DNA from 2 places in the Streptomyces sp. NPDC046727 genome. Region 2 is predicted to be linked to the other one. Evidence: riboswitches for the same ligand, from Rfam matches in the RefSeq annotation. Region 2 holds a riboswitch; the other holds the start of a gene.
The links. A riboswitch is a leader RNA that binds a small molecule or an ion and turns the genes downstream of it on or off. The one in region 2 is predicted to bind glycine.
Positions count from the first base shown of each region.

Region 1: another riboswitch for glycine. It lies ahead of gcvT (glycine cleavage system aminomethyltransferase GcvT); the one in region 2 lies ahead of gcvP (aminomethyl-transferring glycine dehydrogenase).

Region 1 is NZ_JBEYYR010000018.1:118,868-126,121, forward strand. Features, by position in the region: gene ABZ937_RS23065 (enhanced serine sensitivity protein SseB C-terminal domain-containing protein) at 1-707, opposite strand, end outside; gene ABZ937_RS23070 (enhanced serine sensitivity protein SseB) at 870-1,661, opposite strand; gene ABZ937_RS23075 (AAA family ATPase) at 1,728-2,387, opposite strand; glycine riboswitch at 2,567-2,666, shown strand; gene gcvT (glycine cleavage system aminomethyltransferase GcvT) at 2,819-3,937, shown strand; gene gcvH (glycine cleavage system protein GcvH) at 4,075-4,452, shown strand; gene glyA (serine hydroxymethyltransferase) at 4,467-5,747, shown strand; gene ABZ937_RS23095 (L-serine ammonia-lyase) at 5,850-7,217, shown strand; gene ABZ937_RS23100 (M28 family peptidase) at 7,239-7,254, opposite strand, start outside.
Region 2 is NZ_JBEYYR010000072.1:7,501-14,754, forward strand. Features, by position in the region: gene ABZ937_RS42190 (bifunctional nuclease family protein) at 42-515, shown strand; gene ABZ937_RS42195 (MerR family transcriptional regulator) at 776-1,459, shown strand; gene ABZ937_RS42200 (DNA polymerase IV) at 1,529-3,031, shown strand; gene ABZ937_RS42205 (PRC-barrel domain-containing protein) at 2,953-3,324, opposite strand; glycine riboswitch at 3,444-3,538, shown strand; gene gcvP (aminomethyl-transferring glycine dehydrogenase) at 3,713-6,598, shown strand; gene ABZ937_RS42215 (TOBE domain-containing protein) at 6,650-7,072, opposite strand; gene ABZ937_RS42220 (ABC transporter ATP-binding protein) at 7,101-7,254, opposite strand, start outside.

The DNA.
Region 1 (7,254 bases), on a different contig from region 2:
AAGGGGCGCGCGTGGACCCGCATCCACATGACCACCGGGTCGTAGTCGTCGGTCATGGCGACCGTGGACACCGGCAGGCCCTCCGGGACCGCGCCGACGGACTGCTGCATCATCGCGCGCACCGAGTCGACCGCGGCGGGCGAGGTGTCGTACACGTCCAGGCCGAGGGCGAGATACGGCGCCCCCAGCGCGGGCTGCACCCAGGCGCGGCGCAGCGAGCGGAGCGCGGGGGTGCGGTGCGCGTTCTGCGCGAGCAGGGCGTAGAACTGCGGGATCTCGATGCCGGGCTCGGACAGGCGGAGCGGGCCGGCGGGCTGGCGGTCCAGGCCGGTGGCGATGCGGCGCAGATCCAGCCAGGGGATGCCGACACCGCCGCCCGGAGCGTGCGGATTGAGCCAGAGGCCGTAGTGGTCGGGGTAGAGGGTGCGGGCCACGTCGAGGCCGTCGACCACCTCGTAGGAACGGTTCCAGCCGCTGGCCGACAGCTCCTGGGCGGAGGTCACGCAGGGGGCGTAGTGGAAGCCGTCCACCTCCATGTCCCCGTACTGGGCGTCCGGGGAGCCGCCCTGGCCGTGCCACAGGAACATCCAGATCTGGCCGGAGGAGGGAGTGGCGAGGGCGCGCAGCAGGGCCTCGTAGGCGTCGTAGCGTCCGGGCGTGACCTGGCGCAGCATGTGCTCGACGCTGCCGCTGTGGCTCGCGCTCACCTGTCGTGCCCTTCTCTTTTCAGTGACCCTGCGTTCGGAGACAGCTTATGCGCCCAGTAGCTCGGGGCCTCATGTTCGTGCGCGGGTCCGGGTGCGTTGTGCTGCCCGCGCCCCGCGGCGGAGCCGCATATCGGACACAGCCCCGCGCCCCTTCGGGCGCTTTCAGTGGCCGTACTCGTAGAAGGGGCGGACGTTCGTCTTCAGCCAGGTGGCTACCGGGTCGTCCGTCACGTCCAGGAGGACCAGGTTGACCGGCCACGCGACCGGGACCGTGCCGAGGGCCTTGCCCAGGGCCTCCAGGGGAAGGGCGCGGAGGTCGCCCTCCCACCGGGAGAGTTCCACGCCGACGAACATCACCGGGTCGGCCGTCTCGATGGCGGCCAGGCAGCGGCGCGCGGTGAGGACCACGCCGGTCCCGGCGAACTCGGCGGAGGCGGCGGCGAGGAAGTCGACCGGGTCGTCCTGCCAGTCGGGCTCGAAGAGCCGGACCCGGCCGCCGGAGGCGGGGCCGTCGAGCGGGGTGCGGCCCGCCCGGCACAGTTCGGCCACGGCCGCGGGCGGGAGGGGTATGCCGACCACCCCGTCGGGGTTGACGGCGATGCCGATCTGCGGGGGCAGGCCGCGGGCGAACTCCACCGCCGGGGCGATGGTGTACGACATGTGGGAGCCGGCCACCCGGCGCAGCTGCTCCTCGGAGCTGAACACCGGCACGTACGCCTGGCCGTCGATGTCCAGCGTCGGCAGGTCCAGCGGGCCGCTGTCCGGGCCCCCGCCGCCCGGCAGCGGGATCCACAGGAAGCTGCGGCCGAGGACCTCGACGATCCGGCCGCCCGCCGAGGGGATGCCGAGGGAGGCCGAGAGCACCTCCTCCAGTTCGTTGCCGGGCCAACCGCCGTGCGGGTGGGGGTGCGCCTGTGCCGGGAAGTCCGCGGGAATGTCCGCCGGGAAGTCCATCTGCCTACCGCCTGCTGGGAACCACTGCTGTGAGCAAGAAGGCTAGCGGGTGGCGGTGACAGTGCCTCACCGAGTGAAGCCGATGCGGTTCAGGACGTCCGCCGCGTCCCGGTCCAGCAGCACCGCCGCACCGCAGCCGGCCGGCAGCTCCCCCTTCTCCACGGCGCGCAGCAGCCGGTCGGTCGTCCGGCGGTGGCGGCGGAAGGCGTAGCGGGACACTCCCCGGCCGCGCTCGCGCTGACCCTGCCTGGCCGTCTCGGGGGTGACGTCGAGGAGGAGCAGGTGCAGGGTGCCGCCGCGGCGGCGGGCCTCGCGGGCCAGCCAGGCGCGCACCCAGGACTGGGTGCCGCAGTCGTGCACGACGACGCCCTCGCCGGTGCGCAGGGCCCGGCGCAGCCCGGCGTAGTGGGCGAGGCGGACCAGGGGGCGGTACAGCGCGTAGGGGAGGCGGCGGGGGACCCGGGCGTCCCAGCGGTCGCGGGTGTCCTGGGAGTCGACGCGGTGGCCGGTGACGGCGCGGTGCATCAGGGTGGACTTGCCGCTGCCGGGCAGACCGGTGATCACCACCAGGTCCTCGCGGCCGAAGAGCAGGGCGTGCGGGCTGCGGCCGGCGCGGTCGCGCAGATCGCGGACGACCGGCGCGGGGCGGTCCGCGCAGCGCTCGCGGGTGGCGGCGGAGGGCTGCTCGGGCACCGCGATGCCGGCGTAGGCCGTGGTCCTGTTCACCGTGATCGTCCTCCCCAGTGGGCTCGGTCATCCCCATGCCCGTTCTATGTAAAGAGAAGGTAATGGGCAACGGTCGGCGGTTCGTGCGCGTACTGCCACAGCTCGGTTACAAGCAGCACGCTCTGGATGGCCGGGGTGCGGCGTGCAATGATGAGGCCGCCAACTGCATACCGGCCGTTTGAATCCGCGCGGGAGAGTCCCTGGCAGCACTGGTGCCGGGGCGCCGAAGGAGCAAGTCCCTCCCTTGAATCTCTCAGGCCCCGTTACCGCGCGGGCGAGGCACATCTGAAAAGCGGGCCGCTGCGACAGTGGCTCCACCCAAGGTGCAAGCCGTGATCGTCCCCGTGACGGTCAGGGCGAACCTCTCAGGTTCCGATGACAGATGGGGAGGAACGTTCCTCGCCTGTCATTCCTTGGGAGACGACCGACCGATGAGCAGTACCGAACTCCGTCATACAGCGCTGGATGCCGTGCATCGCTCGCTGGGCGCGACGATGACCGACTTCGCCGGCTGGGACATGCCCCTGCGCTACGGCTCCGAGCGCGACGAGCACGTCGCCGTGCGGACGCGGGCCGGTCTCTTCGACCTCTCCCACATGGGCGAGATCACCGTCACCGGCGACGGGGCCGCCGCCCTCCTGAACTTCGCCCTGGTCGGCAACATCGCCTCCGTCGGCGTCGGCCGCGCCCGCTACACCATGATCTGCCAGGCCGACGGCGGCATCCTGGACGACCTGATCGTCTACCGGCTGGCCGAGACCGAGTACATGGTCGTGGCCAACGCCTCCAACGCCCAGGTGGTCCTGGACGCGCTGACCGAGCGCGCCGCGGGCTTCGACGCCGAGGTGCGGGACGACCGGGACGCGTACGCGCTCATCGCCGTCCAGGGGCCCGAGTCCCCGGGCATTCTGAAGTCCCTCACCGACGCCGACCTGGACGGCCTGAAGTACTACGCCGGCCTGCCCGGCACGGTCGCCGGCGTCCCCGCGCTCATCGCCCGCACCGGCTACACCGGCGAGGACGGCTTCGAGCTGTTCGTGAAGCCGGAGCACGCCGTCGAGCTGTGGCAGGCGCTGACCGAGGCCGGCGAGGGCGTCGGCCTGGTGCCGTGCGGCCTGTCCTGCCGGGACACGCTGCGCCTGGAGGCGGGCATGCCGCTGTACGGGCACGAGCTGACCACGTCCCTCACGCCCTTCGACGCCGGGCTCGGCCGCGTGGTGAAGTTCGAGAAGGAGGGCGACTTCGTGGGCCGCGAGGCGCTCACCGAGGCCGCCGCCAAGGCCCAGGAGAACCCGCCGCGGGTGCTGGTCGGCCTGATCGCCGAGGGCCGCCGCATCCCGCGCGCCGGGTACGCGGTCGTCGCCGGCGGCGCGGTGATCGGCGAGGTCACCTCCGGTGCCCCCTCCCCCACCCTGGGCAAGCCGATCGCCATGGCCTACGTCGACGCGGCCCACGCGGCGCCGGGCGCCGAGGGCGTCGGCGTGGACATCCGGGGCACCCACGAGCCGTACCAGGTCGTGGCGCTGCCCTTCTACAAGCGCCAGAAGTAGAGACCGGACGCGGGCGCGGTCCGCGGGGCACCGGCCCCGTGGCCGGCGCGTGACCCTGCGCACATTCGCCCGCTCACCAGCGGTTTCCGCAGTCCCCCCGTCATCAGCAGTCCCGCGTGTACAGGAGAATTCAGGCCATGAGCAACCCCCAGCAGCTGCGCTACAGCAAGGAGCACGAGTGGCTGTCGGGCGCCGAGGACGGCGTCTCGACGGTCGGCATCACGGAGCACGCGGCCAACGCGCTCGGCGATGTCGTCTTCGTCCAGCTCCCCGACGTCGACTCCACGGTGTCCGCCGGCGAGACCTGCGGTGAGCTGGAGTCCACCAAGTCGGTCTCCGACCTGTACTCGCCGGTCACCGGTGTGGTCACCGAGGTCAACGAGGACGTCGTCAACGACCCGTCGCTGGTGAACTCCGCGCCCTTCGAGGGCGGCTGGCTGTTCAAGGTACGCGTCACGGAGGAGCCCGCCGAGCTGCTCTCCGCCGACGAGTACACCGCCTTCACCGCCGGCTGAGGAGTCGTCCCCGCATGACTGTTCTGAACACGCCCCTGCACGAGCTGGACCCGGAGATCGCCGCCACGGTCGACGCCGAGCTGGACCGCCAGCAGTCGACCCTGGAGATGATCGCCTCCGAGAACTTCGCGCCGCTCGCGGTGATGGAGGCCCAGGGCTCGGTCCTCACCAACAAGTACGCCGAGGGCTACCCGGGCCGCCGCTACTACGGCGGCTGCGAGCACGTCGACGTCGCCGAGCAGATCGCGATCGACCGGGTCAAGGAGCTGTTCGGCGCCGAGTACGCCAATGTGCAGCCCCACTCCGGCGCCTCCGCGAACCAGGCGGCCCTGTTCGCGCTGGCCCAGCCCGGGGACACGATCCTCGGCCTGGACCTGGCGCACGGCGGCCACCTGACCCACGGGATGCGGCTGAACTTCTCCGGCAAGCAGTTCGACGTGGTCGCCTACCACGTGAACGCCGAGACCGGTCTGGTCGACATGGCCGAGGTCGAGAGGCTCGCCAAGGAGCACCGCCCGAAGGTGATCATCGCGGGCTGGTCGGCGTACCCGCGGGAGCTGGACTTCGCCGAGTTCCGCCGGATCGCCGACGAGGTCGAGGCGTACCTGTGGGTCGACATGGCCCACTTCGCGGGCCTGGTCGCGGCCGGTCTGCACCCGAACCCGGTGGAGCACGCGCACGTCGTCACCTCGACCACCCACAAGACGCTGGGCGGTCCGCGCGGCGGCATCATCCTCGCCAAGAAGGACTTCGCGAAGAAGCTGAACTCGTCCGTCTTCCCGGGCTTCCAGGGCGGCCCCCTGGAGCACGTGATCGCGGCCAAGGCGGTCTCCTTCAAGGTCGCGGCCTCGGAGGACTTCAAGGAGCGCCAGCGCCGTACGGTGGAGGGCGCGCGGATCCTCGCCGAGCGCCTGACGGCGGCCGACGCCCGCGAGGCCGGGGTCAACGTGCTGTCCGGCGGCACCGACGTGCACCTGATCCTGGTCGACCTGCGCGCGTCCGAGCTGGACGGCCAGCAGGCCGAGGACCGCCTCCACGAGGTCGGCATCACGGTCAACCGCAACGCCGTCCCGAACGACCCGCGCCCGCCGATGGTCACCTCGGGCCTGCGGATCGGTACGCCGGCCCTGGCGACCCGCGGCTTCACGGCCGAGGACTTCGCCGAGGTCGCGGACGTGATCGCCGAGACGCTGAAGGCGCCCTCTCCCTTCGGGGCGGCCGACGCGGAGGCCCTGAAGGCGCGCGTGAAGGCGCTCGCCGACAAGCACCCGCTGTACCCGGGTCTGAACAAGTAAGTCACCTTTCGCGGGGCACCGCGCACACTGGGAGTACGGGTGTGCGCGGTGCCGCGCCCCTGTACCACCCTTTGCACCACCCCCGTCGTGAGGAGTCCCCCCGTGGCCATCTCGGTCTTCGACCTGTTCTCGATCGGCATCGGCCCGTCCAGCTCCCACACGGTCGGCCCGATGCGTGCGGCGCGCATGTTCGCCCGCCGGCTGCGCAACGAGGGTCTGCTGGAGAAGACCACCGCCGTCCGCTGCGAGCTGTACGGCTCGCTCGGCGCGACCGGTCACGGCCACGGCACCCCGAAGGCCGTGCTGCTCGGTCTGGAGGGCGTCTCGCCGCGCACGGTGGACGTGGAGACGGCCGACGAGCGGGTGGAAACGATCAAGCAGGCGGGGCGGCTCAGGCTGCTCGGCGAGCACGAGATCGCCTTCTCCTTCGACGACGACCTGGTCCTGCACCGCCGCAAGGCCCTGCCGTACCACGCCAACGGCATGACGGTCTGGGCGTACGACGCGTCCGGCGCGGAACTGCTCAGCAAGACCTACTACTCGGTCGGCGGCGGGTTCGTGGTGGACGAGGACGCCGTGGGCGCGGACCGCATCGTGCTGGACGACACGGTCCTGAAGTACCCCTTCCGCACCGGCGACGAGCTGCTCCGCCTCACCCGCGAGACGGGCCTGTCGATCTCCTCCCTGATGCTGGAGAACGAGCGGGCCTGGCGCACCGAGGAGGAGATCCGGGCGGGCCTGCTGGAGATCTGGCGCGTGATGCGCGAGTGCGTGCGGCGCGGCATGTCCCGCGAGGGCATCCTGCCCGGTGGTCTGAAGGTCCGCCGCCGCGCCGCCGTCTCGGCCCGCCAGCTGCGCGCCGAGGGCGACCCGCTGGCGCACGCCATGGAGTGGCTCACGCTCTACGCGATGGCGGTGAACGAGGAGAACGCGGCCGGCGGCCGGGTGGTGACCGCCCCGACCAACGGCGCGGCCGGCATCATCCCGGCGGTCCTGCACTACTACATGGACTTCGTGCCCGGGGCCGACGAGGACGGCGTGGTCCGCTTCCTCCTCGCCGCCGGCGCGATCGGCATGCTCTTCAAGGAGAACGCCTCCATCTCCGGCGCCGAGGTGGGCTGCCAGGGCGAGGTCGGCTCCGCCTGCTCCATGGCCGCGGGCGCCCTCGCCGAGGTGCTCGGCGGCTCCCCCGAGCAGGTGGAGAACGCGGCCGAGATCGGCATGGAGCACAACCTGGGCCTGACCTGCGACCCGGTCGGCGGCCTGGTCCAGATCCCGTGCATCGAGCGCAACGGCATGGCCGCGGTGAAGGCGGTCACGGCCGCGAAGATGGCGATGCGCGGCGACGGCTCCCACAAGGTGTCCCTGGACAAGGTCATCAAGACGATGAAGGACACCGGCGCGGACATGAGCGTGAAGTACAAGGAGACGGCGCGGGGCGGGCTCGCGGTGAACATCATCGAGTGCTGACCCGCGCCGTCCCGGGTGCGGTCAGCCGGTCGTCAGG
Region 2 (7,254 bases):
CCGACTACCCAAACATCCCGGGCACGGCCTAGGGTTGCTGTGTGAACGAGCTCGATGTCGTAGGTGTCCGGGTCGAAATGCCCTCCAACCAACCGATCGTGCTCCTGCGCGAAGTGGGGGGCGACCGTTACCTCCCCATCTGGATCGGGCCGGGGGAGGCGACGGCGATCGCCTTCGCCCAGCAGGGCATGGCCCCCGCGCGACCGCTGACTCACGACCTGTTCAAGGACGTGCTGGAGGCCGTCGGCCAGGAGCTGACCGAAGTGCGCATCACCGATCTGCGGGAAGGGGTCTTCTACGCGGAGCTGGTGTTCGCCAGCGGAGTCGAGGTCAGCGCCCGGCCCTCCGATGCCATAGCGCTGGCCCTGCGCACCGGAACGCCGATCTACGGCAGTGACACGGTGCTGGACGATGCGGGCATCGCCATTCCGGACGAGCAAGAGGACGAGGTGGAGAAGTTCCGCGAGTTCCTCGACCAGATCTCGCCCGAGGACTTCGGCACCAGCAGCCAGTGAGACGCGCGGCAGGCCCGCCGACCGGGGTTTCCTCCGGGGCGGACGGCGGCTCCGCGCGGCCCGCGCCCCGGCAATTGCCTCCGGCCAGTGAGAGCGTCCTACGGCTCCCCGCGAGCGCATTCGGCTAGCCTTTCCCCGCGGTGGGACACGGGAAACCACTCCTAGGGTGATTATCACTCGGCGTGCCGAGTGTGGCGATCGTTGACGCACCCCTGGTGACTGCCTACCGTCGAGAAGGCAGGTCAAGGACGGAGGTCGGCGTGAGAACCAGCGGCGACAGTACGGCTGGGGATGCCCCCGGACGTGGTTTCGGGGAGAGCGGTTCGTACTCGCCCCCGAGTTCGCGGCTGCGCTCAGGTGGGGGACATGCCCATGCCGGCAGCGCGGTGGAGCACGCTCCGCAGCTGCCGACGGCGGTGCCGAACGGCGGAGGGGTGGCGTCCATGACGTCCGAGCAGATCGGCTACCGCGGGCCCACGGCCTGCGCGGCTGCCGGCATCACCTACCGGCAGCTCGACTACTGGGCCCGCACCGGTCTGGTCGAGCCCAGCGTGCGGCCCGCCTACGGGTCGGGCACCCAGCGTCTGTACAGCTTCCGGGACGTCGTCGTCCTGAAGATCGTGAAACGGTTCCTGGACACCGGGGTGTCGCTGCAGAACATCCGCACGGCCGTCCAGCACCTCAGGGAACGCGGTTTCCGCGACCTGGAGCGGATGACCCTGATGAGCGACGGCGCCACCGTGTACGAGTGCACCTCGCCGGACGAGGTCCATGCGCTGCTCCAGGGCGGTCAGGGCATCTTCGGCATCGCCGTCGGCGTGGTGTGGCGGGACGTGGAAAGCGCCCTCTCCCAGCTGCACGGCGAGCGCATCGACACCGGCGAGACCCTCGTCGGGCACAACCCCGCGGACGAGCTGGCGCGCCGCCGCAACCGGGCGGTCTGAGCGCCGGTCCCCCGGCAGGGGCGCTCCGGCACCACCGCATTGTCAGTGGCGTGGTGCAGCATCGGAGATGTGAGAAACGCGCCCACGATCCTGCATCTCGACATGGATGCCTTCTTCGCCTCGGTGGAGCAGGCGTCCAAGCCGAGCCTGCGCGGGAAGGCGGTCGTCGTGGGCGGCCTCGGACCGCGCGGGGTGGTGGCCACCGCGTCGTACGAGGCACGGGTTTTCGGGGTCCACTCGGCGATGCCCATGGCCCAGGCGCGCCGGCTGGCACCCAACGCGGCCTACCTGGAGCCGCGCTTCAGCCTGTACCGGGCGGTCAGCGACCAGGTGATGGCGCTGCTGCGGGAGCTGTCACCGCTGGTCGAGCCGCTCAGCCTGGACGAGGCGTTCGTGGATCTGGAGGCCGGGGAAGCCGCCTGGGACGAGGAGTCGGCGCGGCTGGCCGGGGCGAAGCTGCGCGCGGACATCCGGGCGGTCACCGGGCTCACCGGGTCGGTGGGGCTCGCCGCCTCCAAGATGCTCGCGAAGATCGCCTCCGAGCAGGCCAAGCCGGACGGTCTGACGCTGATCGAGCCGGGCACCGAGCGGGCGCTGCTGGGGCCGATGCCGGTGCGTACCCTGCCGGGGGTCGGGCCGGCCACCGGGGACCATCTGCGCAGGGCCGGGATCACCACGGTGGAGGAGCTGGCCGAGGCGGGTGAGGACGAGCTGGTCCGGCTGCTCGGCAAGGCGCACGGGCACGCTCTCCACGCCATGGCCCTGGCCCGGGACGAGCGGCCCGTGGTGGCGGAGCGGGAGGCCAAGTCGGTGTCGGTGGAGGACACGTACGCCGTGGACATCCACGACCGGCTGCGGGTCGGTCTGGAGGTGCAGCGGCTGGCCGACCGGTGCGTGCGGCGGCTGCGGGGGGCCGGGCTGTCCGGGCGGACGATCGTGCTGAAGGTGCGGCGGTACGACTTCTCCACCCTGACCCGCTCCGAGACCCTCAGAGGGCCCACGGACGATCCCGCGGTGATAAGGGAGGCGGCGGCTCGGCTGCTGGACTCCGTGGACACCACCGGTGGCGTGCGGCTGCTGGGGGTGGGGGTGTCCGGGCTTGCCGACTACACGCAGGAGGACCTGTTCGCGCAGGCCGCGCAGCCCTCGGGGGCGGCGGAGGAGTCCGAGAACATGGCGGCCGAGGCCGTGCCGGAGCCGCCGGAGCCCGCCGAACGGCAGTGGCGTGCCGGGCAGGACGTGCGGCACGCCGAGTGGGGCCCCGGGTGGGTGCAGGGGAGTGGGGTCGGGCGGGTCACCGTGCGGTTCGAGACGCCGCAGTCTCCTCCGGGGCGGGTGCGGACGTTCCTGGTCGGCGATCCCGCGCTGGAGGCCGCCGAGCCGCTGCCGTTGGTTCCGGGATCCGACCTCGTCCACGCACCCGCCCGACCCGGTCCGCCGAGCGGTGACCGACCCGGGGCTCCGCCCCGGGGGACCCCGGAGGAGACCCGCTATCAGGCATCCTCCGAGCCCGCCAGTTTGCCGAAGTCATGGTCCGGGACCCCGGGGGGTGAGGCCACGTCGAGGCCGTAGTGGTGGAGGAGCTGGAGTTCCTGTTCGGGGGAGAGGTGGCGGCCCACGCCGAAGTCGGGGGCGTCCTTGATCAGAGCGCGGTCGAAGGGGACGCGCAGGGTGCCTTCGACCAGCTCGCTGGGCTCCAGCGGGACGAAGGCGTCCCGGGAGAACAGGCCGGTCCGTATGGCCGCCCACTCGGGGTCGCCGGTCGCGTCGTCCAGGTACACCTCGTCGATGGTGCCGATCTTGGTGCCATTGCGGTCGAACGCCTTGCGGCCGATCAGGTTGCGCGGATCGATGTCGGTCTGCACGGGCCCTCTCCCTCCACATGGTCGCAACTCATCCGTAAGCACTACAAAAGAGCACATTCAAGGAGGCGGCCACTCGAAGGCCCTGGCGTTGACCTCGCTGGTAGGCTGACAGCGGCTGCTGATCCCGTGCGGGAGAGTCCTCCGACCACCTCGGAGGCGCCGAAGGAGCAAATCCTCCCCGGAATCTCTCAGGCTCATGTACCGCACGGACGAGGTCACTCTGGAAAGCAGGGCGGGTGTCGACGGCTCCCGCTCTCACCGACGGTGAAAGCCGGCGCCTTCGGGTGTCCGGTGAAGCTCTCAGGTTGAGATGACAGAGGGGGAGGCCGTCGGGGTACCCGCGCCGTGGTGCCCCTCGCAGGTCGCGTCAGACCAGGAGGCCTCCGCAATGACCGCCCATCGCATTCCGCTCTCCGAGCTCGAAGCGGGCACCCCGTTCGAGCAGCGCCACATCGGGCCCGACCAGGAGGCGCGGGCCAAGATGCTCGCGCAGGTCGGGTACGGCTCGCTCGACGAGCTGACCGCCGCCGCGGTCCCGGATGTGATCAAGAACGCCGACGCTCTGGACCTGCCGGGTGCCCGTACCGAGGCCGAGGTGCTCGCCGAGCTGCGCTCGCTCGCCGACCGCAACCAGGTCCTCGGCTCCATGATCGGCCTGGGCTACTACGGCACCTTCACGCCGCCCGTCGTCCTGCGCAACGTCATGGAGAACCCCGCCTGGTACACGGCCTACACGCCGTACCAGCCGGAGATCTCCCAGGGGCGGCTCGAAGCCCTGCTGAACTTCCAGACGATGGTCGCCGAGCTGACCGGTCTGCCCACCTCCGGCGCCTCCCTGCTGGACGAGGGCACGGCCGCCGCCGAGGCGATGGCGCTGTCCCGGCGCATGGGCAAGAACAAGAAGGGCCTGTTCCTGGTCGACGCGGACGCGCTGCCGCAGACCATCGCCGTCATCGAGACCCGGGCCGAGCCGACCGGCGTCGAGATCGTCGTCGCCGACCTCAGCGAGGGCATCCCGGCCGAGATCGCCGGGCGCGAGATCAACGGCGTGCTGATCCAGTACCCGGGCGCCTCCGGAGCCGTACGGGACATCAAGCCCGTCATCGAGCAGGCGCACGAGCTGGGCGCCCTGGTCACCGTCGCCGCGGACCTGCTCGCGCTGACCCTGCTGACCTCGCCGGGCGAGCTGGGCGCGGACATCGCGGTCGGCACCACCCAGCGCTTCGGTGTGCCGATGGGCTTCGGCGGGCCGCACGCCGGCTACATGGCCGTGCACGAGAAGTTCGCGCGCAGCCTCCCCGGCCGCCTCGTCGGCGTCTCCGTCGACGCCGACGGGAACAGGGCCTACCGGCTCGCGCTGCAGACCCGTGAGCAGCACATCCGCCGGGAGAAGGCGACCAGCAACATCTGCACCGCGCAGGTGCTGCTCGCCGTCATGGCCGGCATGTACGCCGTCTACCACGGGCCGGAGGGCCTGCGGACCATCGCCCGGCGGACGCACCGGTACGCCACGATCCTCGCCCAGGGGCTGACGGCCGCCGGTGTCGAGATCGTCCACGGCGCCTACTTCGACACGCTCACCGCGCGCGTGCCCGGCAAGGCCGCCGAGATCGCCGCCGCCGCCCGGGCGGGCGGGGTCAACCTGCGCCTGGTCGACGCCGACCACGTCTCCATGGCCTGCGACGAGACCACCAACCGGGCCCAGCTGGCCGCCGTCTTCGCCGCCTTCGGCGTCGAGGCCGACATCGAGGCGCTGGACGCGACCGCCGAGGACACCCTGCCCGAGGCGCTGCTGCGCACCGACGACTACCTCACCCACCCGGTCTTCCAGCAGCACCGCTCCGAGACCGCGATGCTGCGCTACCTGCGCAGGCTGGCCGACCGCGACTACGCGCTCGACCGCGGCATGATCCCGCTGGGCTCCTGCACCATGAAGCTCAACGCCACCACGGAGATGGAGCCGGTCACCTGGCCCGAGTTCGGCCAGCTGCACCCGTTCGCCCCCGCCGAGCAGGCCCAGGGCTACCTCACGCTCATCCACGAGCTGGAGGACCGGCTGGCCGAGGTCACCGGCTACGACAAGGTCTCCCTCCAGCCGAACGCCGGTTCGCAGGGCGAGCTGGCCGGTCTGCTGGCCGTCCGCGGCTACCACCGTGCCAACGGCGACGAGCAGCGCACCGTCTGCCTGATCCCGTCCTCCGCGCACGGCACCAACGCGGCCAGCGCCGTGATGGCCGGCATGAAGGTCGTCGTCGTCAAGACCGCCGAGGACGGCGAGATCGACGTAGAGGACCTGCGGGCCAAGATCGAGCAGTACCGCGACGAGCTGGCCGTGCTGATGATCACCTACCCGTCGACGCACGGTGTGTTCGAGGAGCACGTCGCCGACATCTGCGCCCAGGTCCACGAGGCCGGCGGCCAGGTCTACGTCGACGGCGCCAACCTCAACGCGCTCGTCGGCCTCGCCAAGCCGGGCCACTTCGGCGGTGACGTCTCGCACCTGAACCTGCACAAGACGTTCTGCATCCCGCACGGCGGCGGCGGTCCGGGCGTCGGCCCGGTCGCGGTCCGCGCGCACCTGGCGCCGTACCTGCCGAACCACCCGCTGCAGCCGGAGGCCGGCCCGGAGACGGGAGTGGGCCCGATCTCCGCGGCCCCCTGGGGCAGCGCGGGCATCCTGCCCATCTCGTGGGCGTACGTCCGTCTGATGGGCGGCGAGGGCCTCAAGCGGGCCACGCAGGTGGCCGTGCTGTCGGCGAACTACATCGCCAAGCGCCTGGAGCCGCACTACCCGGTGCTCTACACCGGCCCCGGCGGCCTGGTCGCGCACGAGTGCATCATCGACCTGCGCCCGCTGACCAAGACGACCGGCGTGACCGTGGACGACGTGGCCAAGCGCCTGATCGACTACGGCTTCCACGCGCCGACGATGTCGTTCCCGGTGGCCGGCACGCTGATGATCGAGCCGACCGAGTCCGAGGACCTCACCGAGCTGGACCGTTTCTGCGATGCGATGATCGCCATCCGCGCGGAGATCGAGAAGGCCGGCTCGGGCGAGTGGCCCGCGGAGGACAACCCGCTGCGGAACGCCCCGCACACCGCCGCCGCGCTCGGCGGGGAGTGGACGCACGCCTACAGCCGCGAGGAGGCCGTCTTCCCGGCCGGCGTCTCGGCCGCCGACAAGTACTGGCCACCGGTGCGCCGCATCGACCAGGCCTTCGGCGACCGCAACCTGGTGTGCTCCTGCCCGCCGCTGGACGCCTACGAGGACTGAGTGAGCGAGAGTGAGGGCCCCGTCCGTGCGAGCGGACGGGGCCCTCACCCGTTACTGGGCCGTCACCAGGGACACCTCGGTCGCCTTGATCAGGGCGATGACGTCGGAGCCCACGAACAGGCCGAGGTCGCCGACCGCGTCCTTCGTGATCACGGCGGTGATCTCGCCGAGGGCCAGGGAGACCTTCACGGAGGCCATGGCCTCGCCGGTGGTGAGCTGGGCGATGGTGCCGGGCAGCTGGTTGCGGATCGACAGGCCCTCGACCCGCTGGGTGGCGAGGGAGACCTCGGTCGCCTTCACCAGAGCGCGTACGGGTGTGCCGGGGGCGAGGGCGAGCTGCTCGGCGGCCTCCAGGGTGATGGCGGCCGTGAGGTGCGGGCCGCCGTCCAGCCGGACCTTGACGGTGGCCATGACCTCGCCGGGGTGGACCTCGGTGACGGTGCCGGGAAGCTGGTTGCGGATGCTCAGGGTCATGGGCACCCACCGTAGAGTGCCGGTCCGGTCAGGCCGGGTATGCGTGGGTCTGCGTCGCCTTGACCGTCGCCCAGACCGGTGCACCCGGACGCAGGTCCAGCTCGGCGGCGGCGACCGTCGTCAGATCCGCCGCGAGCGGTAGCTCGCCGGTGAGGCCGGCGCGGATCTGGTCGCCGTGCGTC